3 regions of the Martinezella sp. CNPSo 3959 genome follow, and region 3 is predicted to be linked to each of the others. Evidence: predicted binding sites of a transcription regulator. Region 3 holds the regulator's gene; each other region holds the start of a gene.

Region 1 (8,077 bases), 280 kb from region 3:
CCCTCGCCCTTCTTCTGCGTATCGCTGACGGTGAGCTTGCCTTGGTCGCTGGAGATCACGCCGGTATCACCCATCTGGCCACCGGACTCGCCGTAAAAGGGCGTCTGGTTGACCACGATCTGCACCTTGTCGCCGGCAGAGGCGCTGTCAACGGCAACGCCATCCCTGACGATCGCCTGGATGACGCCTTCGGCAGATTCCGTATCGTAACCCAGGAATTCGGTCGCGCCGTTCTTTTCCTTGAGCTCGAACCAGATGGTTTCGGTCGCCTTGTCGCCGGAGCCGGTCCAATGCGAGCGCGCTTCGGCCTTCTGCCGCTCCATGGCATCGGTAAAGCTTGAGATATCGACGCCGATGCCGCGGGCGCGCAGCGCGTCCTGCGTCAGGTCGAGCGGGAAGCCATATGTGTCGTAGAGCTTGAAGGCGGTCTCGCCGTCCAGGCTGTCGCCCTTATGCAGATCCGAAGTGGCATCGTTGAGCAGCGAGAGGCCGCGTTCCAGCGTTTTGCGGAAACGGGTTTCTTCGAGCTTCAGCGTCTCGGAGGTCAGCGCTTCGGCGCGCACCAGCTCCGGATAGGCACGGCCCATCTGCTGGATCAGCGCCGGCAGCAGCTTCCACATCAACGGCTCCTTGGCGCCGAGCAGCTGCGCGTGGCGCATGGCGCGGCGCATGATGCGGCGAAGCACGTAGCCACGGCCCTCATTCGACGGCAGCACGCCATCGGCAATCAGGAAGGCGGAGGAACGCAGGTGATCGGCGATGACGCGATGGCTGGCACGATGCTCGCCCTCGGCCTTCACACCCGTTGCCTCCTCCGAAGCCTCGATCAGAGCGCGGAACAGGTCGATGTCATAGTTGTCATGCTTGCCCTGCAGCACGGCGGCAACGCGCTCGAGACCCATGCCGGTGTCGATCGACGGACGCGGCAGGTCGACGCGCTGCTCTTTGGTGATCTGCTCGAACTGCATGAAGACGAGATTCCAGATCTCGATGAAGCGGTCGCCGTCTTCTTCCGGAGACCCGGGAGGGCCACCCCAGATGTGATCGCCGTGATCGTAGAAGATTTCCGAACACGGACCGCAAGGACCGGTATCGCCCATCGCCCAGAAATTGTCGCTGGTGGCGATGCGGATGATCTTGTCGTCGGAAAGACCGGCAATCTTCTTCCACAGGTTAAAGGCGTCGTCGTCGGTGTGATAGACCGTGACCAGCAGGCGCTTGGCATCGAGGCCGAATTCCTTGGTGATCAGGTTCCAGGCAAGCTCGATGGCGCGCTCCTTGAAATAATCGCCAAAGGAGAAATTGCCGAGCATCTCGAAGAAAGTGTGATGACGGGCGGTATAGCCGACATTGTCGAGGTCGTTATGCTTGCCGCCGGCGCGCACGCATTTCTGCGCGGTAGACGCCGTCGTATAGGGGCGCTGCTCCAGGCCGGTGAACACGTTCTTGAACTGCACCATGCCGGCATTGGTGAACATCAATGTCGGATCGTTGCGCGGCACCAGCGGGCTCGACGGCACGATCTCGTGGCCGTTTTTCTTAAAATAGTCGAGGAAGGTCGACCGGATTTCATTCACACCGCTCATATGGGGCCCTTCAGTCCTGCGCTCAGCAACTTGCATCAAAGTCAGTGGCTTTTATCGTCCGCTCCCGGCGCTGTCCAGCCGCACGAACAAAACCGGCCGCACATCCCTTGGACAATACGGCCGGTTTCGACTTTTGGGTCTCGATCTTAGGTCGGGAATTGCTTCCTGAAGCCTTTATTCGCCAGAGGCATCGCCATCATCGGCATCGGGGCCGCCATTCTGCAGGAAACGATCGGCGATCAGGCCGGCATTCTGGCGCAGCGACAATTCGATTTCGCGCGAGAGATCCGGATTGTCGCGCAGGAAGATTTTCGCATTCTCGCGGCCCTGACCGAGACGCTGGCTGTTATAGGAGAACCAGGCGCCGGACTTTTCAACGATGCCGGCCTTGACACCGAGATCGACCAGTTCGCCGGTCTTGGAAACGCCTTCGCCATACATGATGTCGAACTCGACCTGCTTGAAGGGAGGCGCCATCTTGTTTTTGACGACCTTGACGCGCGTCTGGTTGCCGATCACCTCTTCGCGCTCCTTAACGGCGCCAATGCGGCGGATATCGAGGCGAACCGAGGCGTAGAACTTCAGCGCGTTACCGCCCGTCGTCGTTTCCGGCGAACCGAACATGACGCCGATCTTCATGCGGATCTGGTTGATGAAGATCACCATGGTGTTGGACTTCGAGATGGAAGCCGTGAGCTTGCGCAGCGCCTGGCTCATCAGGCGGGCCTGCAGGCCCGGCAGGCTGTCGCCCATTTCGCCTTCAATTTCGGCGCGCGGCGTCAATGCCGCAACGGAGTCGACGACGAGGACGTCGATCGCGCCGGAGCGCACCAGTGTATCGGTGATTTCAAGCGCCTGTTCGCCGGTATCCGGCTGCGAGATCAACAGGTTCTGCAGGTCGACGCCGAGCTTGCGGGCATAGACCGGATCAAGCGCATGTTCTGCGTCCACGAAGGCGCAGATCCCACCCTTTTTCTGTGCCTCTGCAATGGTCTGCAGGGCCAGCGTCGTCTTACCCGAGCTTTCCGGCCCGTAGATTTCGATGATGCGCCCCTTCGGCAAGCCGCCAATGCCGAGAGCGATATCGAGGCTCAGAGAGCCGGTGGAAACCGTTTCGATTTCGACCACGTTCTCGTTGGAGCCGAGCTTCATGATCGAGCCCTTGCCGAACGACCGCTCAATTTGAGAGAGTGCCGCTTCAAGTGCCTTGCTTTTATCCACCGATTTGTCCTCTACAAGCCGCAAAGAATTCTGAGACATTCGATCCACCTTTAGGTTATTGAAGCCGCTCTAGCAATGTCGCCGCCGATGAGAATTCTGTACTCTATTTGTTCTCTTATCGCAAGAGCACAACAAGCAATTGAAAGAAAAAGATAAAATGATTTCCGTTCTACTTTTGTTTTCTTCTTTCTTCCCAGATACTTACGGTTATGGGGCGGCCAATTCACGCATATCGCCGCCCCGCTCGATTCGTCTTTTCGGCTGCTGAGGATAACCCTATGGCGAAAAAGATTCTCGTTCTCGGCGGCGCCCACATAGACCGCCGTGGCCGCATCTTCGGCGAGACGGCGCCTGGCGCCAGCAACCCCGGCGCATGGTTCGAGGAACCCGGCGGCGGCGGCTTCAATGCGGCGCGAAATCTCGCCCGCCTCGGCTTCGACGTAAAGCTGATCTCGCCGCGCGGCGGCGACCCCTCCGGCGAAATGGTGGCCGAGGCTGCAAGCCATGCCGGCATCGACGACAAGCCCTTCGTCTTCCTCGATCGCAAGACGCCGAGCTATACCGCGATCCTCGAGAATGACGGCAATCTGGTCATCGCGCTTGCCGATATGGAGCTCTACAAGCTCTTCGTTCCGCGACGCCTGGCGATTCGCGCCGTTCGCGATGCCTTCGATGAAACGGACCTCATTCTCTGCGACGCCAATCTGCCTGCCGAAACCTTAGGCGCAATCGCGGCAAGAGCTGCTCTATGCGGCAAGCCGGTCGCCGCTATCGCCATCTCACCGGCAAAAGTGGTGCGGCTGAAGCCAAGCCTTGCCGGCATCAATCACCTGTTCCTCAACGAAGCCGAAGCCGCGGCGTTGACTGAAATGCGCCCGGAGGACCCACGCGAATGGGTGAGCGCTTTGCGAGCGCTCGGCCTGCGTAATGGCGTGATCACCCGCGGGAAACGCCCCCTGATCGCATTCTCGCGCGATACCATCGTCAGCCTGCAGCCGCCTATCGTCGAAGATGTAGCCGATGTCACCGGTGCGGGAGATTCGCTTGCTTCCGGCGTTCTGTCGGCGCTGATGGCCGGCCACGATCTCGCGGAAGCCATACGTCATGGCGCGGCGGCAGCGGCAATCACCGTCCAGTCTCCCTACGCAACGGCAGAAAATCTCTCTCCCGAGCTGCTAAACGCGGCCCTGGCCCTTGTTCCCGAGGCCGAAATTCTGTCATGAAGCCTGCTCAAGACGCGTATATTGTTTCAGTGAATTGGAAACGACAATGACCCAGCCTATCTCGCCCCTGCTTCCGATCTCCTATTCGAAGGAAGTCGCTGCCGCAAAGCTCCGCGGTGCGCCGATCGTTGCTCTGGAATCGACGATCATCACCCACGGCATGCCCTATCCAGGCAATATCGAGATGGCGCGCAGCGTTGAGGCGATCATCCGTCAGGAAGGCGCTGTACCCGCAACCATCGCCGTCATCCATGGCACCCTGCATATCGGCCTCGAGCCGGAAGAGCTGGAAGCCCTTGCCAAGACGGAAGGGGCGATGAAGGTCTCCCGCGCTGATATCGCCTTTGCGATCGCCGAGCGCCGCACGGGCGCGACCACCGTGGCCGCCACGATGATCGCCGCAGCCCGCGCCGGCATCAAGGTATTTGCTACCGGCGGCATCGGCGGCGTCCATCGCGGCGCGGAAGAGAGCTTCGATATTTCGGCCGACCTTGAAGAGCTGTCCCGCACCGGCGTTATCGTCGTCTGCGCCGGAGCCAAGGCGATCCTCGATATTCCGAAGACGCTCGAAGTGCTGGAAACCCGTGGTGTTCCGGTCGTGACTTACGACAGCACCGAGTTCCCGGCCTTCTGGTCGCGCTCATCCGGCCTGACAAGCCCGCTGACGCTGAACAGCCCGGCGGCCATCGCCAACTTCCAGACGACGCGCGAGCAGCTGGGCATCGATGGCGGTATGCTGATCGCCAATCCGGTTCCGGAAGCCGACGAGATCCCGCGCGAGGAGATGGAAATCTATATCGAGCGGGCCCTCGACAGTGCCGAGCGCGACGAGATCACCGGCAAAGCGGTTACGCCTTATCTGCTGAGCACGATCTTCGACATCACCGAAGGCCGCAGCCTCAAGACCAATATCGCGCTTGTCGAAAACAATGCGCGTTTGGCCGCGGAAATCGCCGTAGCTCTGGCGGACTAATCAAGGCCGTCGTCACAGGAATGGCCGGGTGTGCGAGCGCCCGGCCGTTCTCTTTCTTTCAAGTGAGAGAGAAAAGACCCAGAGCAGACCTCAATTCGGCAAGCGTAGCCTCTGTCCGCTCCCTCGCCTTTCGCGTCCCCTCCCGCAAGACTGCCATCACATAGTCCGGTTCGGCGGCATAACGCGCGCGACGCTCTCGGATCGGCGCGAGCAGCGCCTGCAGGACATCCTCGAGATGTCTCTTCAAGGTGACGTCGCCAAGTCCGCCGCGGTGATAATGCGCCTTCATCTCGTCGACCAACCGCCGATCCTCACAAAAAGCATCGAGATAGGTGAAGACGACATTTCCTTCGACCTTGCCTGGATCGTTGACGCGAAGGTGATCCGGATCGGTATACATGCGCCGCACCGCATCCCTGATCTCATCGGACGATGCCGAAAGCGGGATCGCATTACCCTGCGATTTGCTCATCTTCGCCTTGCCGTCGACGCCGGGCAGACGCCCGACCGCCGGCACTATCGCTGTTGCCTCCACCAGAACGTCTCGCCCGATCTGTCGGTTGAGACGGCGAACGATCTCATTGGTCTGCTCGATCAACGGCGCCTGATCCTCCCCGACGGGAACGACGGTCGCCTTGAAGGCGGTGATATCGGCAGCCTGCGCCACCGGGTAGCAGAGAAAGCCAGCTGGCACATCGCGTTCGAAACCGCGCAGCTGCATTTCCGTCTTGATCGTCGGATTGCGCTCCAGGCGACTGACCGTAACGAAATTCAAATAGAGCAGTGTCAATTCCGCCAGCGCGGGTAAAGCGGATTGAAGGCAGATCGTTGTCAGCGCCGGATCGATGCCGACTGCAAGATAGTCCGTGGCGACTTCAAGGACGTTGCGCCGCACTTTCTGGGGATCATGCGCATTGTCGGTCAGTGCCTGCGTATCCGCCAAGAGCAGGAATTGCTCATGGCTGTGCTGAAGTGCAACGCGGCTTTTCAGCGACCCGGCATAATGGCCGAGATGGAGTGGACCCGTGGTCCGATCGCCCGTCAGGATGACGGGACGATTATCGGTAGGGGAAAACATTTCATTGCTCCGCAAAAGGAGCCGCCGCAATCGGGAAGGGAAAAACGGAAATGGACCATGCCTGCCGGATTACGGCGGCAGGGTCGATTTCAAGACATGACGACTGCCGCTCCTAGAAGGAGCGCCACCACATTTGGAAAACGGGCTTGGCGAGGTCGATCATGGGCGGTTGATTACACCGTTGCGCCGTAATCGGCAACATGGAGAGGCGCAAAACACCCCTCACTTAATTCTTGTCCAGCGTCTCGCGCACGACGACGGCAAGCTGCTTCAGCGAGAATGGCTTCGGCAGGAAGCCGAATTGGGCGTCCGCTGGCAGGTTGCGGGCAAAGGCATCCTCGGCATACCCCGAAACAAAGATGAACTTCAGATCCGGATATTTCTTGCGCAATTCGCGCAGCAGCGACGGCCCGTCCATCTCGGGCATGACGACGTCGGAGACGACGACATCAACCTGTCCGTCTAGCTCCTCCATGATGTCGAGCGCCTCAACGCCGGAGCCGGCCTCGTGGACGGTATAACCCCGCGTCTCAAGCATGCGCTTGCCACCACGGCGTACCGCCTCTTCGTCCTCGACAAGCAGCACGACAGCGGACTTGCCTGTAAGATCGGCCGGTTCTTCCGGAGAAGCGGCGACACCCGCACCCTGGTCCATGGCCGTAACATCGCGGCTTTCCGACACTTTCGCTTCCGTTACCGAAGGCATTTCCACGATGTGCCGCGGCAGGAAAATGCGGAAGGTCGTTCCCTTGCCCACTTCCGATTCCGGCTGGATGTAGCCGCCGGACTGCTTGATGATGCCGTAAACCATGGCAAGGCCGAGGCCGGTGCCCTTGCCCACTTCCTTGGTCGTGAAGAAGGGCTCGAAAATCTTGTCCATGATCTCAGGCGCGATACCGGTTCCGGTATCGCTGACCTCGACGAGCACCATCTCCTCATGCGGAAGGTAGGGATAGTTGAAGGCGCTGACATCGGCCGCACGCAGATTGCGGGTGCGCAACGTCAGCGTACCGCCGCCCGGCATGGCATCGCGGGCATTGACGCAGAGGTTGATCAGCACCTGCTCGAACTGTGAGAGATCGGTTTTGACCGGCCAGAGGTCGCACCCGTAATCGACGTCGAGTTTGACATGCGTACCCGATAGCAGCCGGTCAACCAGCATACGCAGATCGCCGATCACATCAGTCAGGTTCAGGATCGTCGGCCGCATCGTCTGCTTGCGCGAGAAGGCGAGCAACTGCCGCACCAACACGGCCGCACGATTGGCATTACGCTTGATTTCCATCAGATCCGCGAAGCTGGCGTCGGAAGGCCGAGCCTGCAGCAGGAGATGGTCGGAAGACAGAAGGATTGCGGTCAGAACGTTGTTGAAGTCATGCGCGATGCCGCCAGCAAGCGTCCCGACGGCATTGAGCTTCTGCGTCTGCGCCATCTGGGTCTCGAGCGCCTTCTGCTCAGTCACCTCGACGGCATAGACGATGGCAGCCTCTTCCGGCGCCTCGTCGGTCTGGTCGATGACGGCATTGACATAGAAGCGGAAATGCCGCGTTTCGTCTTTCGGATTACGGGAATCGATCGGCGGAATGTCACCCTGCCGGTCCTTGGCGGCCGCCAGCGCCTGCTGCAGCTGCGGCCGATCACTTTCGTTGACGACGCTCTCCAGGGCGGCACCGCGCTCGATATCATCACGCGAGACCAGATCCGAGAAGAGCTTGAGGAAGGGCGCATTCGTCCTAAGAATACGGCCATTGCCATCGACGGATGCGATCGCCATCGGCGTATTGTTAAAGAAGCGGCTGAAGCGCATCGCGGCAGCGGAGGCCGATTGCTCGGTATCGGCACCGTTCTGACGGGTCAGGACGATGGTACGGCTCTCGCCGGGTGCGCCGTCGCGCATCGAGGTGACACTATGAACGATCTGCACGGGCAGGCTCTGGCCATTGGAACGGCGCAGATCGAGATCGAGCGTCACCGTCTTCTTCAAGCCCGGCTCGGC
Region 2 (8,077 bases), on a different contig from region 3:
CGGCGGACGAGATGATTGTAGAAATCGGTGGAATACTCGATGGCGACGAGATTTTGCGGCTCGACGCCACGTCCGAGGATCGCCTTGGTGATCGCCCCGGTTCCCGGCCCAAGCTCCAGCACGGGCAGGCCGGATTGCGTGTTGATGACACCAGCCATCTTGCGAGCTGTGATCGACGAAGTAGGAACGATCGACCCCACGGTCTTCGGCCCTTGCATCATGCCCTTGAAGAAACGGATCTCCTCGTCGAATTTCTTGCCAAGCCGTTCCTTGAGACGCAGCGCCATGCTCTCCCCCCATCAGATGTTACCGTCGCGACTTACATATTGCTTCTCTAGGATCTTGCAACCGAATGACGCAATAACAAGAGAAAATGTCGCAATCGACAAAAGACCAAATAAAAGCGCCCTTGCGTGGAATAAACGCATTAATGGGCGCTTTGGTTTCGCTACACGCGCATCGGCATCAGCACATAAAGCGCATCGTCCCCAGCCGTGTCGCGAATGAGCGTCGGCGAGCCGGCGTCGGCTAGCAGGAATATGGCTGCATCGCCGGAAAGCTGTGCGGTGATGTCGAGCAGGTACTTGGCGTTGAAGCCGATTTCCATCGGGTCCATCTCATAGCCGACGGCCACTTCTTCCGTCGCGCTTCCCGAATCCGGGTTGTTGACCGTGAGGAGCAGTTGGCCGTCAGACAGTGCCAGCTTCACGGCGCGGCCGCGCTCCGACGAGATCGTCGATACGCGGTCGACGGCCTGGGCGAAGGTCTCGCAATCGACCCGCATTTCCTTGTCGTTGTTGGCCGGAATGACGCGCTGATAGTCCGGGAAGGTACCGTCGATCAGCTTCGAGGTCATGACGATCGAGCCGATCGTCAGGCGGATCTTGGCGTCGGAGACTTCAACCGTGACCATCGCGTCCGGCGTGTCCACGAGCTTCTGCAGTTCTCCCACAGTCTTTCGCGGGATGATGATCCCAGGCATGCCTTCGGAGCCGGAAGGCGCACTGACATCGGCGCGCGCCAGGCGATGGCCATCCGTGGCGACAGCCCGGAGCTTCAGGTCGCCGCCGCTTTCGATCGTGTGGAAGAAGATGCCATTGAGGTAGTAACGCGTCTCCTCGGTGGAGATCGCAAACTGCGTGCGGTCGATCAGCATCTTCAGATCGGACGCCTTCAGCTTGAAGGAATGGCTGAAGCTACCGGCAGTGAGATCGGGGAAATCGGATTCCGGCAGGCACTGCAGCGAGAATTTCGAGCGGCCGGAGGCGACCGTCATCGAGCTGCCGTCGGTGTTGGTGGCGAGAAGCACTTCCGAACCATCGGGAAGCTTGCGCACGATATCGTAGAGCAAATGCGCGGGAACAGTGGTGGCGCCGGCCTGTTCGACATTGGCGGGCGTTGCCTCAGTGATTTCGAGATCGAGGTCGGTCGCCTTCATGTCGAGGTTCGTGCCGTCGGCTTTGAGCAGCACGTTGGACAGGATCGGAATCGTGTTGCGACGCTCGACCACGCGATGCACGTGGTTCAGCGACTTCAGGAGGTTCGACCGCTCTATTGTAATACGCATGGATGCTACCGCTTTCGACCGTGACTTGCCGGGCGGCCCGAGGCGCCCGAGCGACATGTTTTCGGACAAGGCCCGAAAGATTGGACAGGCAACTTGGCAGACTTCTCCATCCGAATGCAAGAGGCATAGGCGATTTGTCGGGCGCCAATTCGCCATTTCGTCGGCAATGCTCCACAGGAATTGCACCGCTCTTGCTGTCCGTGCGTGCCTCGCCCATAAAGGCTGCTTATCCCAAGTGAATTCAGGACCGGCATGAACGAAGAGCAATCAGGCGGCGGGACACGCAGTTTCCGCCTGCATAACAATCAGATCCCGGCCCGCCCCCTTGAACCGGCGCTCTATCTCGTCGCGACGCCGATCGGCAATCTCGGCGATATCACTTTGCGGGCGCTGGAGACGCTGGCCGGTGCCGACGTGCTGGCCTGCGAGGATACGCGTGTCACCCGTGTCCTGCTCGACCGCTATGGCATCCAGAACAAGCCTTATGCCTATCACGAATACAATGCCGATGAAGCAGGCCCCCGGCTGCTGCAAGCTCTGGAAGCTGGCCGATCGGTGGCGCTGGTATCGGACGCCGGCACGCCGCTCGTCTCCGATCCCGGCTACCGTCTTGCGGTGCAGGCGATCGAAGCGGGATATAAGGTTGTTCCCATCCCCGGCGCCTCCGCACCGCTCGCGGCCCTCGTCGGCTCCGGCCTGCCCAACGACGCCTTCTTCTTTGCCGGTTTCCTGCCCGCCAAGGACAAGGGCCGGCGGGATCGGCTGGCCGAGCTGGCAGGCATCCCCGCAACCCTCATCCTCTTTGAATCGCCGCATCGCATCGCTGCGACTCTTGCCGCCGCTGCCGATGTGCTGGGGGGCGAGCGTGCCGGCGCCGTTTGCCGCGAACTGACGAAGACCTTCGAGGAATTTCGCCGCGGTACGCTATCCGAACTCGCCGCATTCTATGATGCCGTTGAGAATGTGAAGGGCGAGATCGTCTGGCTCGTGGGCCCACCGGCGGAAAATGTCGCGGCGGAGGCCGATGTCGATGCCATCCTCGCCGATCTCTCAGGGACCATGCCGACCGCCAAGGCGGCAACGGAGGCTGCGCGCTTGACCGGCTTGCCGCGCAAGGAGCTTTACCAGCGCCTGCTCGACATGAAGGAGCGCCATGGCTGATACGAAGCCCGGGTCCGGCGAGAAGCTGAAGCGGCAAAAGGCCTGGCGGCGCGGCCATGTTGCCGAATATCTCGCCGCCGCCTTCCTGATGCTCAAGGGCTATCGCATCCTGGCGATCCGTCATCGCACCAAGCTTGGCGAAATCGATATCGTTGCCCGCAAGGGCGATCTCGCTATCTTCGTGGAGGTCAAATCCAGACGCGGCGCGCAGGAGGCGATCGACGCCGTTTCCTTCTCTTCGCAAAACCGCATTCGTGCCGCGAGCGATCTCTGGCTCGCGCGGCAACCGGATTTCGCCCGTCTCTCGCAACGCTATGACATCGTCGCCATGCTCCCCGGCCGCTGGCCGCAGCATTTTCCGGATGCCTTTTGAGCGCGGCGTTACAGGACCGTCACAAAATCAGCCTATTGCCGGACCGATAAGCGCTCGCGACTTCCACCGCACACACAATGCTATTTCGACAGGCCCCATCATGATCCGCAACACCGTTTCCGCCTTTGCCGTTCCCTCGCAGGAGGAACGCAAGGGTTTCCTTTCGCTTGAAAAGACCCCGGCCGTTCACGCCGAAAAGCTTGCGTCGCTCGCCTGCCTGAATGCGGTGCGCATCGGCGGGACGGGTGCCACGGTCGAGGTTCTGTCTTTCCCCTTTACCGTCGCTGCCTGGAATCTCGAGCGCTGCCTCTTTCCCGAGGAAAGTGCGGCCAAGCTGCGGGAAACCGGTGCGCCGCTCATCCTGCTGTCGGAAATGGATCTGGGCATGGCCCGTACCGAACAGCGCGACGCGACCGCGATCATCGCCGGCGAACTCGGCATGAATCATGCCTATGGTGTCGAGTTTCTCGAACTCAGTCTTGGCTCGGAAATCGAGCGCTCCTACTGCCGCGACGATTTTAATGAGAAGGGCTTTCATGGTAACGCCCTAATGGCCTCCGTCGCTCTGAAGAATGCTTTCATGATCCGTCTGCCCGGTGAGGCCGTCTGGTTCAACAACGGCAACGAGCAGCCGCGCATCGGCGATCGCTGCGCCGTCGGCGCCATCGTCGAGACAGAGGCAGGCCCCATGGTCGCGGTTTCGGTTCACCTCGAAAGCGTCGCAACCGCTGCCTATCGCGAGCGGCAGTTGGCGGCATTGATCGATGAGGTCGAGGCCTTCGCGCCCGGTCTGCCGATCCTGGTCGGCGGCGATCTCAACACCGGCAACCACACCGGCGGCGATTATTCGACGGATACGCTGTTCGCCATGGCCGAAGGCCGAGGTTTCGAATGCCATGGCGGCCCGCTCGATCAGACAAGCACGCGCCCGAGCCTGATCACACGTTTCCCCGATCGTACCATGAAGCTCGACTGGTTCATTACCCGCGGCTTGAAGATCGGCGAAAGCCATCTTGTTTCCTCCCTCAACGGAGAAGGCAAGCCGCTCTCCGACCACGATATGGTCGTCTGCGCAATCGAAGGTTTTTCCGCCTGATCGCTGCAATCGTTAAAATGCGCGCGGTTTCATGAACCCTGCCGTTACCCCTTCCATGCGAATGAGATCGCAGACGCGCATGGAATTGGGGGATTGCATGGTCTTGAAACTGATGTTGGCGAGCATGGCGGCCTTTGCCGCGCGTGCCGTCCCGGCCGTGGTCGCGCTGCCGCGGTCGAAAAGCTTCGTGGCTGGCGCCAGCAACGAAATGGAGATGAAGCCGGCGCCGATCGAGCCGTCCTGGGTTTTGTCGGGCAATCCGGTTGCCCGCATCGCCGAGCATTCGCGCGGGCAGGACGATGCAGCCATGACGGCGCTGTGGGATTGCACGGCGGGTGAATTTCGCTGGTATTTCGGCTGGGACGAAACCGTGATGATCCTCGAGGGCGAGGTGCATATCACCACCGAAGACGGCGTTGAGCGCACGCTCAGCGCCGGCGATGTGGCCTATTTCGCCGGCGGCACCTGGGCGACATGGCGCATCGATCGCTATCTGCGCAAGGTCGCCTTTTTACGCAAGCCATTCCCGAAGCCTTTGACCATGGCCTATCGCCTGCGCAACTTCGTCCGCCAGGGCGGCACACAGGGTCTTGCCGCCTGAGCGCGGCAAGGCCAGGCCGAACAAGCCCCTGACGGAAGCCTTGAATAGCCGTTGCGTTTGGATGCGGGCGGACCTACATCTGTCCGCAAATTCGAGCGAGGGCTGACTATGGCTGGTATCAAGAATGTTGCGGTCCAGATGGACCATGTGAAGAGCATCAACATTGCGGGTGACTCCACCTTCGCCATGAGCCTCGAGGCGCAGAACCGCGGCTATAAGCTCTTCCACTACACGCCCGAGCGGCTGAGCATGCGCGACGGCAAGGTCTATGCCTCCGTCGAGCCGATGATCCTGCGTGACGTCAAGGGTGATCACTTCGAGCTCGGCGAGCCCGAGCGTGTCGATCTCTCGACCATGGACGTGGTGCTGCTGCGCCAGGATCCGCCCTTCGACATGGCCTACATCACCTCGACGCATCTACTCGAGCGCATCCACCCGAAGACGCTCGTCGTCAACGATCCGGCCTGGGTGCGCAATTCGCCGGAAAAGATCTTCGTCACCGAATTCGCCGATCTCATGCCGAAGACGCTGATCACCCGCGATCCGGCTGAAATCCGCCGCTTCCGCGATGAGATGGGCGACATCATCCTGAAGCCGCTCTATGGCAATGGCGGCGCCGGCGTCTTTCATTCGACCCGCGACGACCGCAATCTCTCGTCTCTTCTCGAAATGTTCGGCCAGCTCTTCCGCGAACCCTTCATTGCCCAGCAATATCTGCCTGACGTTCGCAAGGGCGACAAGCGCATCATCCTTGTCGATGGCGAGGCGGTCGGCGCGATCAACCGCGTGCCGGCAGAGCATGATGCCCGCTCCAACATGCATGTCGGCGGCCGTGCCGAAGCGACCGAGCTGACGGCGCGCGAAAAGGAAATCTGCGCCCGCATCGGACCGGCCCTGAAGGAACGCGGTTTCCTGCTCGTCGGCATCGATGTCATCGGCGACTATATGACCGAGATCAACGTGACGTCGCCAACCGGCATCCGCGAAGTCAAGCGTTTCGGCGGCGCCGATATCGCCAGCCTGCTCTGGGATGCGATCGAAGCCAAGCGGGCCTGACCGGCAGTTTCCCCACGCTTTCGGCTGAACGATCATATTCACCCAGGCATGTCGATAATTTCGACATGCCTGGGTGAAGTTTTTGTTCGTTTATTGTTCTTGTTTCATTCCTTGTCTTGTGCCAGATTGCAACCCGAAGTTTGCTGGTCGGGGCACGTAACGGCAAACGGGTTCGGCGACAGGGGATAAGCATGGTAGCGCGCGTCAGTACGGTTGCGTTTCAGGGCATTGAGGGCGTACCCGTCGAGGTGCAGGTGATGATCGCGCCGGGCAAGGTGCTGATGCACATCGTCGGCCTTCCGGACAAGGCGGTGGCCGAGAGTCGGGAGCGGGTGCAGGCGGCATTGCACGCCTCCGGCCTTGCGCTGCCGCCGAAGAAAGTCACGGTCAATCTCGCGCCGGCGGATCTGCCCAAGGAGGGCAGTCACTTCGACCTTGCGATCGCGCTTGGTCTGATGGCGGCGCTCGGCGCGATCCCTGCCGATGCCCTGTCCTCCTACACTGTCATCGGCGAACTCAATCTCGACGGCACGATCGCGCCCGTTGCCGGCGCTCTTCCCGCAGCGATCGCCGCCAATGCCATGGGCAAGGGGCTGATCTGCCCTGCCGAAAGCGGGCCGGAAGCTGCCTGGGCGGGCAAGGAGATCGATATTCTGGCGCCACGCAGCCTGATCGCGCTCGCCAATCATTTTCGCGGCACGCAGGTCCTCTCGCGGCCGGAGCCCTCCATTCGTGCCAGCGTTGCCAATCTGCCCGATCTTGCCGATATCAAGGGGCAGGAAAGTGCCAAGCGCGCCCTGGAAGTGGCCGCCGCCGGCGGGCACAATCTACTTTTCGTTGGACCGCCGGGTTCGGGCAAGTCGATGCTCGCCTCGCGCCTGCCGTCGATCCTGCCGCCCCTGTCGACGAACGAGCTGCTGGAGGTGTCGATGATCCATTCGATCGCCGGCCAGCTTTCCGGCGGCAAGCTCTCCGATCGGCGGCCCTATCGCGCGCCGCATCATTCGGCGACCATGGCTGCGCTCGTCGGCGGCGGTCTGCGTGCGAGGCCCGGCGAGGTATCGCTGGCCCATCACGGTATCCTTTTCCTCGACGAGCTACCGGAGTTTTCGCCGCAGGCGCTCGATGCGCTGCGCCAGCCACTGGAGACCGGGGAATGCGTCATTGCGAGAGCAAACCACAGGGTTTCCTATCCGGCCGGTATCCAGCTTGTCGCGGCAATGAACCCGTGCCGCTGCGGCATGGCCGGCGAACCGGGCCACACCTGCGCCCGTGGGCCGCGTTGCGCATCCGATTATCAGGGGCGTATTTCCGGTCCGCTGCTCGATCGTATCGACATTCGCATCGACGCGCCGGCAGTCTCCGCCGCTGACCTCATCCGGCCGACATCAGCGGAAAGCAGTGCCGATGTCGCGCTCCGTGTCGCCCGCGCCCGCGAACGACAGCGGGAACGCTTCGAACGAGCCGGCATGAAGGATGTCAGCACCAACGCCCGCTGCTCGACCGCGATGATCGAAACCATCGCCGAGCCAGACGCCGCCGGCTTGCAATTGCTGCGCGATGCTGCCGAGAAGATGAAATTCTCCGCCCGCGGCTATCATCGCATCCTCAAGGTCGCGCGAACGCTTGCCGATCTGGACGATAAACCGACCGTCGGGCGCATCCATCTTGCGGAAGCCATCTCCTATCGCATCGCCGGAGAGCGGCTGGCCGCGCACGCCTGAAAATTCGAGCCCTTCGCAGCGCCTGATCGTCTCTAATCCGCACAAACAAAAAGGGGTGCCGCAGCACCCCTTTCCCAATTAGTTGCTGCCGTTAGTTCAGCCGCCCAACCCTTCGAATAGCGCCGTCGAGAGATAGCGCTCGGCGAAGGACGGGATGATGACGACGATGGTCTTGCCTTCATTTTCGGGACGCTGGCCGATCTTAATGGCCGCCGTCAGAGCGGCGCCTGAGGAAATGCCGACCGGCACCCCTTCGAGCTTCGCCACGAGCCGGGCAAGCTGGAAAGCCTCGTCATTGCTGACGGTGACCACCTCATCGTAGACATGCGTATCGAGAACTTTCGGTGCGAAGCCGGCGCCGATGCCCTGGATTTTGTGCGGGCCGGGATTGCCGCCGGAAAGAACGGGCGAATCCGCCGGCTCGACGGCGATGACCTTGATGTCAGGCTTACGGGCTTTCAGCACCTGGCCGACACCGGTGATCGTGCCGCCGGTGCCG
Region 3 (8,077 bases):
CGTGATCCTGGAGTTGGGCCTAGCCGGGGTTCCGGTGGTTTCGACCTATAAGACCGAATGGCTGGCGAAATTCGTGCTGTCGCGGATCAAGATCTGGACGGCCGCCTTGCCGAACCTCATCGCCGACTATGCTGTCCTGCCGGAGCTCATCAATGATGTTCTGCGGCCGGGCATGCTGGCCCGCTATATGGAGCGGCTGGCGAGCGAGACGCCGGAGCGTGCGGCGATGTTGGCGGGTTACGATCTGGTCTGGGAGCGAATGCAGACCGAGGAGCCGCCCGGCGATAAGGCGGCGCAGATTGTTCTGGATGTTCTAGCCCATAAAAAAACCGGTCATCTCTGACCGGTTTTTTTGTTTCAATACCGAAGCTTAGCGCTTGGAAACAGGCACATATTCGCGCAGCGGAGCACCGGTGTAGAGCTGGCGCGGACGGCCGATGCGCTGATGCGGATCCTCGATCATTTCGTTCCACTGGGCGATCCAGCCGACGGTGCGGGCAAGAGCGAAGAGAACGGTGAACATGGTCGTGGGGAAGCCGAGAGCCTTCAGCGTGATGCCGGAGTAGAAGTCGACGTTCGGATAGAGCTTCTTCTCGATGAAATACTCGTCCGTCAAAGCGATGCGCTCCAGCTCGATCGCGATGTCGAGCAGCGGATCGTCCTTGATGCCGAGTTCGCCGAGAACCTCATGCGCCGTCTTCTGCATGATCTTGGCGCGCGGGTCGTAGTTCTTGTAGACGCGGTGGCCGAAGCCCATCAGGCGGAACGGATCGTTCTTGTCCTTGGCGCGGGCGATGAATTCCGGAATGCGGTCGACCGTGCCGATTTCGTTCAGCATGTTCAGGGCCGCTTCGTTGGCACCGCCGTGAGCCGGTCCCCAGAGGCAGGCGATGCCTGCTGCGATACAGGCAAACGGATTGGCACCGGAAGAGCCTGCCAGGCGAACCGTCGAAGTCGAAGCGTTCTGCTCGTGATCTGCATGCAGGATGAAGATGCGGTCCATGGCGCGGGCAAGCACCGGGTTGACGACATATTCTTCGCAGGGAACGGCAAAGCACATGCGCAGGAAGTTGGACGCATAGTCGAGATCGTTCTTCGGATAAACGAAGGGCTGGCCGATATGGTACTTATAGGCCATGGCGGCGAGCGTCGGCATCTTGGCGATCATGCGCAGGCTTGCAACCATGCGCTGGTGCGGATCGGTGATGTCGGTCGAGTCGTGATAGAAGGCAGAGAGCGCGCCGACACAGCCGCACATGACGGCCATCGGATGCGCGTCACGGCGGAAGCCTGTGAAGAAGCGCGACATCTGCTCATGCACCATCGTGTGGTGGGTCACGCGATAGTCGAAGTCCTTCTTCTGCGCTGCCGTCGGCAGTTCGCCGTAGAGAAGGAGGTAGCAGACTTCCAGGAAATCGCCGTGTTCGGCCAGCTGATCGATCGGATAACCGCGGTGCAGCAGAACGCCTTCGTCGCCATCGATATAGGTGATGCTCGACTCGCACGATGCGGTGGAGGTGAAACCAGGATCGTAAGTGAAAGTAGAGGTGTTCTTATAAAGGGCACCAATATCAATGACACTCGGGCCGATGGTTCCGGTCTTGACCGGCAGGTCCACCGTCTTTTCACCCCAAGTTAGTTTCGCGCTTTGTTCCGTCATGCTGATCCTCCAAGATTTGGCGGGATTGACGCCATAAAAAGCGCCAAAAGGTTAAGCGACTACCGACTAGCTATATGATCCAGAGCCTAATGCCAAGTTATCCTAACGCTGAATTGTGCAATGCAGTATCAACTTTTGGGCACTGCAGAAGCGCCCTTTCGTATGCTACGCCGGGAAACCGGCCCAATTGAGCTTTGTTCCCGCCGATTTCAGTTGAATTCACTGTGTGGTGACGGCACAAATCGCGCAGAAGCTGTAATTTGGCGCGGGGGCAGTCAGCGAGTGCCTAATTTGGAGGCATCCGACCAGCAGGAAGAGAGCAGGGACGTCACCGCGTCTCCGCAACCTCGCGCCTTTTCCACCGCGATTACCCCTAGCGCCAAAGCGCGACAATGGGAACGAACACAGGATCAGGCGCCGCTGACGTCGCGTTTGCTGCGTGTTCCGAAGCGCCTTGGAACCGCTGTCCTCGGCTTGATTGCGGAGGAGGCGGCCCATGGCCGTGCTGTTCTTTTCGCACCGATCTATATGGGTTTGGGTGCGATTATCTGGTTCGAGGCGCAAATCGATCCGCCTCCGCAGGCGTTTCTCGCAGGCCTCGTTCTGTTTGCTTTGGGTTTTTTGCTAAAGCGCGATGCGGGCAGGCTGCTTCATCACACACTTTTCGCCGGTATGCTCATCTGCCTGGGCATGGCGCTGGCCCAGTGGGAAAGTTGGCGGGTTTCCACCGTCATGCTCGACTCGGCCGTGACGACGACCGTGACCGGGCAGATCGAGCGACGGGAATCCTATGACAATGGGCGCTGGCGCTATGTCGTCCGCGTCGAGGCGACGGAAAAACCCTCTATCCGCCGCGCACCCCAGCGGGTTACGGTCTTCGTGCGCAAGCAGGCGGAGTCGTTCGATCTGGGGGATCGGATCCGGGGCAGGGCGCGCCTGACACCTCCGGCCGGACCGGCATTGACGGGTCTTAACGATTTCGCTTTCAGCTCTTATTTCAACGGCATCGGCGCGAATGGCTTTGCCTACGGAACGCCGGAATTATTGTCGCCATCCGGTGACGATGCTGCCGGCTCGTTACTGGATGCGGCCGATATCTGGCTCGCTGGCCTGCGCAACAGCATCGGCGACCGCATCAGGCAAACCTTGCCTGGAGACACCGGCGCCTTTGCAGCAGCACTTGTCACCGATGAGCGACGTGCGATCTCGAAGGATACGACCGAAGCCCTGAGAATTGCCGGCCTGACCCACATCATTGCAATTTCCGGCCTCAACATGGCGCTGTCGGCCGGCATCTTCTATGTCGGTCTGCGCTATTTGTTCAGCCTGTTTCCCGGTGTCGTCCAGGCCTGGCCGACGAAGAAGTTCGCAGCCTTCGGCGCGCTTCTAACGGTAACGGCCTATTACCTCATTTCCGGATTCGGCGTCTCCGCCGAGCGCGCCTTCATCATGATGGCGATCATGCTGGTGGCCGTGCTTTTCGACAGGCCATCCATCAGCTTGCGCAATGTGGCGCTCTCAGCCATCGTCATCCTGGTCTTGTCACCGTCTCAGGTACTCGGTCCGAGTTTCCAGATGTCTTACGCCGCAACGCTGGCGCTGGTATCAGGCTATTCGCTCTGGAAACGACGGCGGCATCGCGAAAACATCCTGCCGCGCATCCGTCTGTTAAGTCCGCTACTGTTCGTCACACGCTTCTTTGGAGGCGTGATGTCGACCTCGTTCATCGGCGGTGCGTCGACGGCCATCTTCTCGATCGAGCACTTTCACCGGTTGGCGACATATGGACTTGCTGCCAACCTTGCGGCCATGCCCGTCGTCTCTTTCATCGTCATGCCCTTCGGTATGATGGCGATGCTGCTGATGCCTTTCGGAATCGATGGACCGTTCTGGAAAGTCACCGGAGAGGGACTGGAGCTTGTGATCGCTATTGCAAAAACGGTGGCTGGGTGGGGAGGTGATATCACTTTCGGCCGCCAGCCCAGCTGGCTGATGCCGACTTTCATCGCCGGCTTCCTGATCATGAGCATGTTGCGGACCCGGCTTCGCCATCTGGGCCTGTTGCTGCTGCTGTCATCTGTCGGTGTGGCCGCGTTCGGCTCTGGTGTGCCGAAGCCGGATCTGATGATCTCGGAAGATGGTATTCTGGTTGCCTTGCGCCAGGATGATATCCTCGCCACCAATCGCGAGAGACCGCAGGCCTTCATCTTCGAGCAATGGCAAAAAGCACTGGTCGCAGCCGAACATCAACCGCCGACCATGCTTCCGACCGATAGCCGGCTTCCGCAGATCAGCAAGACGGATCGGCACAAGCGACTAAGTAACGAGGAGGAGAAGGCGGTCCGCACCGCAATGGAAGAAGCTTTGGACCGCACCATGCAAGGCAGCTTTGCCTGTCAGAAGGGAGCATGGTGTGTCGCCATGCTCGAAAACGGCGCGATATTGGTCACCATCGAGAACGCGGCCTATCTGCCCGCGGCTTGCGACACCGGGAGCATTGTCGTGACGCCAATCCGGCTGCGGCTGGATCATTGCCGTTCCGGAGCAACGCTCATAACCGGTGCGACATTGCGCAAAACCGGCTCCATTGAAATGGTGCTTACCTCAGACACACCCATTATATCCGCCGCATTCAATAACCCGCAGCGCCCATGGACCAGGCATCGAACCTATGATTGGCGCACCGGCAAATTCGACGCGCCAATTGCAAAGGCGCCGCCAGTCCCGGACAATTCACCGGTCAGTGATAGCGACGAATAAGGCCGACGAGCTTGCCCTGAACCTTGACGCGATCTGGCCCGAAGATGCGGGTTTCATAGGCTGGGTTCGCGGCTTCCAGCGCGATGGAGGCACCCTTGCGACGGAAGCGCTTCAAGGTAGCTTCTTCATCGTCGACGAGTGCAACGACGATATCGCCGGGATTGGCCGTGGTCGAATTGCGGATAATGACCGTATCGCCGTCGAAAATTCCGGCGTCGATCATCGAATCCCCTCGAACTTCAAGCGCATAATGTTCGCCGGAGCCGAGCATGTCGGCGGGAACGGTAATGTCGTGCGTATTGTTCTGGATGGCCGAGATCGGAACGCCGGCTGCGATGCGACCCATCACCGGTACGGACGCCGAGCCGTTGTGATCGTCATTTGCCACCTTCGACGGAGCGGGCGGGGCAACGGGCTGCGGCTTGCCGAGGCTGCCCTCGATGACGCTCGGCGAAAAGCCGCGACGCGGCTGAAGGCTGGGATTATAAGCATCCGGGAGCTTGATGACTTCGAGAGCCCTGGCCCTGTTCGGCAGCCGGCGGATAAAGCCGCGCTCCTCCAGCGCCGTGATCAGACGATGGATACCGGATTTGGATGCCAAATCCAATGCATCCTTCATCTCGTCGAAGGACGGCGGAACACCGGATTCCTTCATGCGTTCGTGAATGAAGAGAAGCAGTTCCTGCTGCTTGCGCGTCAACATCGTCTTGGAACCCCAGAATCAAGAAAAGCCGTGAAACAAATCCAGAACGGACACTATATGTTCCATATGTGTTCCGCAAGTGCTTAAATTTCGGTAAAGCCTTGTAGTGTCAGTTAAATAATTACGACTTACGAATGGGTCGGCTTAGGATGTTGAGACGTTATATAGGCCGCAACCATTTGAAAAATATAGAAAATATCGCCATTTCCGTTCTCGGGCTTTGCTGCTCGGTCGGCGTATTCAAGAAGCGGATCCATATTGGACGTCATTGGCCACACGCGTTGACGGTAAGAATCAGCAATCACGTTTGTGAGATTGCTTTCGGTCCTGTCCCTGTGCGTTGAGTGTTCCATGCTCCTATCTTGAATTACGCGGGGGAAGGGCGCAAATCTGCTGCCAAAGGCAGATAGGAGGAACCATGATTTCGTCACCGCACCCGCTGGATCATCTCGTGCTGCCGACCGTCAATATCGCTCTGGCGCGCGAACGCCTCGGCAAGCTCGGTTTCACGGTGGCTCCGGATGCGCGTCATCCCTTTGGCACGCAGAACGCCTGCGTCTTCTTTGCCGATAAAACCTATCTCGAACCCCTGAGCGTGGCATCTCCGGAGCAGTGCGAGAAGAGCATTTTGGACGGCAATGTTTTCGTCGCGCGCGATCAGGCTTATCGTTTCCGGGTGGGGGAAGATGGTTTTTCGGCCGTGGTGTTCGGCACGGATGATGCGGTGGCGGATGACGAGCGCTTCAACGCGGCGGCGATTTCCGCTGGGCGAATGCTGGATTTTTCCCGTCCGATGAAGATGCCGGACGGAACGGAAACCACGGCCGGCTTTCGTCTCGCCTTTGCCGCTGATCTGCGCGCGCCAGACTTTCTCGCCTTCTGCTGTCAGCGCATCAATCCGCTGCCGGCTGACCGCAGCGTGCTTGAGCGTCACGAGAACGGCGTGACCGGCATTGCGCGGGTAGCGCTTTGCGCGCCGCAACCGGCCGTCTATCGCCGCTTCTTCGAAGACGTTGTCGGCAGCCCGCAAATAACGGAGCATTCCTTCGGCTTGACCATCAAGGCGGCCAACGCCGATCTGGAGATTTTGACGCCGGAAGGCATGGAGGCGTTCTATGATCTGCCTGTTCGCACGACTGATCCGGGGCTCAGGGCGCGGGCAATCCTTTTCAAAACACGCGATCTTTCCGTGACATCGTCGCATTTCACTGCTAACGGCGTCACCTATACGCGTAAGAACAATCGTCTATTGGCGAGGTTGGCGCCCGGTCAGGGCGCATTGTTCGCCTTTGAGGAGACAAAATGAGCACAAATTCCGAAGTCACCGTCGGCGAGGGTGCCTCCAAGGTCCTTTTTTCCAATACTGCAAAGCTGTCGCTGATCGCCGGCCCCTGTCAGATGGAAAGCCGCGATCATGCCTTTATGATTGCCGGCGTGCTGAAGGAACTCTGCGGCAAGCTCGGCATCGGCCTTATCTACAAGTCCTCCTTCGACAAGGCGAACCGCACATCGCTGTCGGGCAAGCGCGGCATCGGCCTGGAGAAGGCCTTGGAAATTTTTGCCGACCTCAAGAAGGAATATGGCTTTCCCGTCCTGACCGACATCCACACGGAAGAGCAGTGCGCCATCGTTGCCAAGACGGTCGATATCCTGCAGATCCCGGCCTTCCTGTCGCGCCAGACAGACCTTCTGGTTGCCGCTGCCAAGACTGGCCGCGTGGTCAACGTCAAGAAAGGCCAGTTCCTGGCGCCATGGGATATGAAGAACGTGCTTGCCAAGCTGAACGAAAGCGGCAATCCGAATATTCTTCTTTGCGAGCGCGGCGCCTCCTTTGGCTATAATACGCTGGTCTCGGATATGCGCTCGCTGCCGATCATGGCGGCGATGGGCGCGCCCGTCATCTTCGACGCGACCCATTCCGTGCAGCAGCCAGGCGGGCAGGGCGGTTCGACCGGCGGCGATCGCCGGTTCGTCGAGACGCTGGCACGCGCCGCGGTCGCTGTCGGCGTCGCCGGTGTTTTTGTCGAGACACATGAGGACCCGGACAATGCACCGTCCGATGGCCCGAACATGGTCTATCTGAAGGATATGCCGCGGCTTCTGGAAAAGCTGCTGGCCTTCGACGCTATCGCCAAGGCCTGAAACGTAGCCGGCATTCAACAGGCTGACATGAACTTGCGTTACGGGCCTGTAGGAGTGCCAAATCGCGGCGCGGATCGCCATTGAAATTTCCGCGCCTTCGATTAAGACGATTTAAATCGATTTATAAACCAGCGAGCAGGGAGCTATCATGACCGCAATCACCGACATTATCGCCCGCGAGATTCTCGACAGCCGTGGCAATCCGACCGTTGAAGTCGATGTCTACCTCGAAGACGGCAGCTTGGGCCGCGCGGCGGTTCCGTCGGGTGCGTCGACCGGCGCACATGAAGCCGTCGAGCTTCGCGATGGCGGCAAGCGCTACCATGGCAAGGGTGTCGAGAAGGCCGTCGAAGCCGTCAATTCGGAAATCTTCGATGCGATCGGCGGCATGGATGCCGAAAACCAGATCCAGCTCGACAACATCATGATCGAGCTCGATGGCACGCCGAACAAGTCGCGCCTTGGCGCCAATGCCATCCTCGGCGTCTCGCTCGCCGTTGCCAAGGCTGCTGCCCAGAGTGCCAACCTGCCGCTCTACCGTTATGTCGGCGGCGCTCACGCCCGCCTGCTGCCGGTTCCGATGATGAACATCATCAACGGTGGCGCTCATGCCGACAACCCGATCGACTTCCAGGAATTCATGATCCTGCCGATCGGCGCCGACTCGATCCGCGAAGCCGTCCGCATGGGTTCGGAAGTCTTCCACGTTCTGAAGAAGGAACTGGCATCGCAAGGCCACAACACCAACGTCGGCGACGAAGGCGGTTTCGCACCGGGCCTTTCCAGCGCGCCTGCAGCTCTCGACTTCATCA

What was found. Region 3 encodes LexA, which represses DNA repair genes until DNA is damaged. Its sites were predicted from a motif close to TGTTCNNNNTGTGTTCNG; they were not measured.
Region 1: recA (recombinase RecA) is a predicted target of LexA. The motif match lies at 2,905-2,922, and genes of this name have one in related genera.
Region 2: AC13RE_RS18210 (YifB family Mg chelatase-like AAA ATPase) is a predicted target of LexA. The motif match lies at 5,938-5,955, and genes of this name have one in related genera.

Annotation. Positions count from the first base shown of each region.
Region 1 is NZ_JBXSOV010000001.1:449,836-457,912, forward strand. It holds gene alaS (alanine--tRNA ligase) at 1-1,586, opposite strand, end outside; gene recA (recombinase RecA) at 1,761-2,846, opposite strand; gene AC13RE_RS02355 (carbohydrate kinase family protein) at 3,086-4,030, shown strand; gene AC13RE_RS02360 (pseudouridine-5'-phosphate glycosidase) at 4,077-5,003, shown strand; gene trpS (tryptophan--tRNA ligase) at 5,062-6,081, opposite strand; gene cckA (cell cycle histidine kinase CckA) at 6,308-8,077, opposite strand, start outside.
Region 2 is NZ_JBXSOV010000008.1:107,434-115,510, forward strand. It holds gene pmtA (phospholipid N-methyltransferase PmtA) at 1-287, opposite strand, end outside; gene dnaN (DNA polymerase III subunit beta) at 449-1,567, opposite strand; gene rsmI (16S rRNA (cytidine(1402)-2'-O)-methyltransferase) at 1,820-2,728, shown strand; gene AC13RE_RS18190 (YraN family protein) at 2,721-3,101, shown strand; gene AC13RE_RS18195 (endonuclease/exonuclease/phosphatase family protein) at 3,202-4,197, shown strand; gene AC13RE_RS18200 (cupin domain-containing protein) at 4,295-4,798, shown strand; gene gshB (glutathione synthase) at 4,907-5,854, shown strand; gene AC13RE_RS18210 (YifB family Mg chelatase-like AAA ATPase) at 6,046-7,578, shown strand; gene cysK (cysteine synthase A) at 7,675-8,077, opposite strand, start outside.
Region 3 is NZ_JBXSOV010000001.1:167,195-175,271, forward strand. It holds gene lpxB (lipid-A-disaccharide synthase) at 1-343, shown strand, start outside; gene gltA (citrate synthase) at 371-1,660, opposite strand; gene AC13RE_RS00915 (ComEC/Rec2 family competence protein) at 1,952-4,420, shown strand; gene lexA (transcriptional repressor LexA) at 4,401-5,123, opposite strand; gene AC13RE_RS00925 (VOC family protein) at 5,542-6,429, shown strand; gene kdsA (3-deoxy-8-phosphooctulonate synthase) at 6,426-7,265, shown strand; gene eno (phosphopyruvate hydratase) at 7,414-8,077, shown strand, end outside.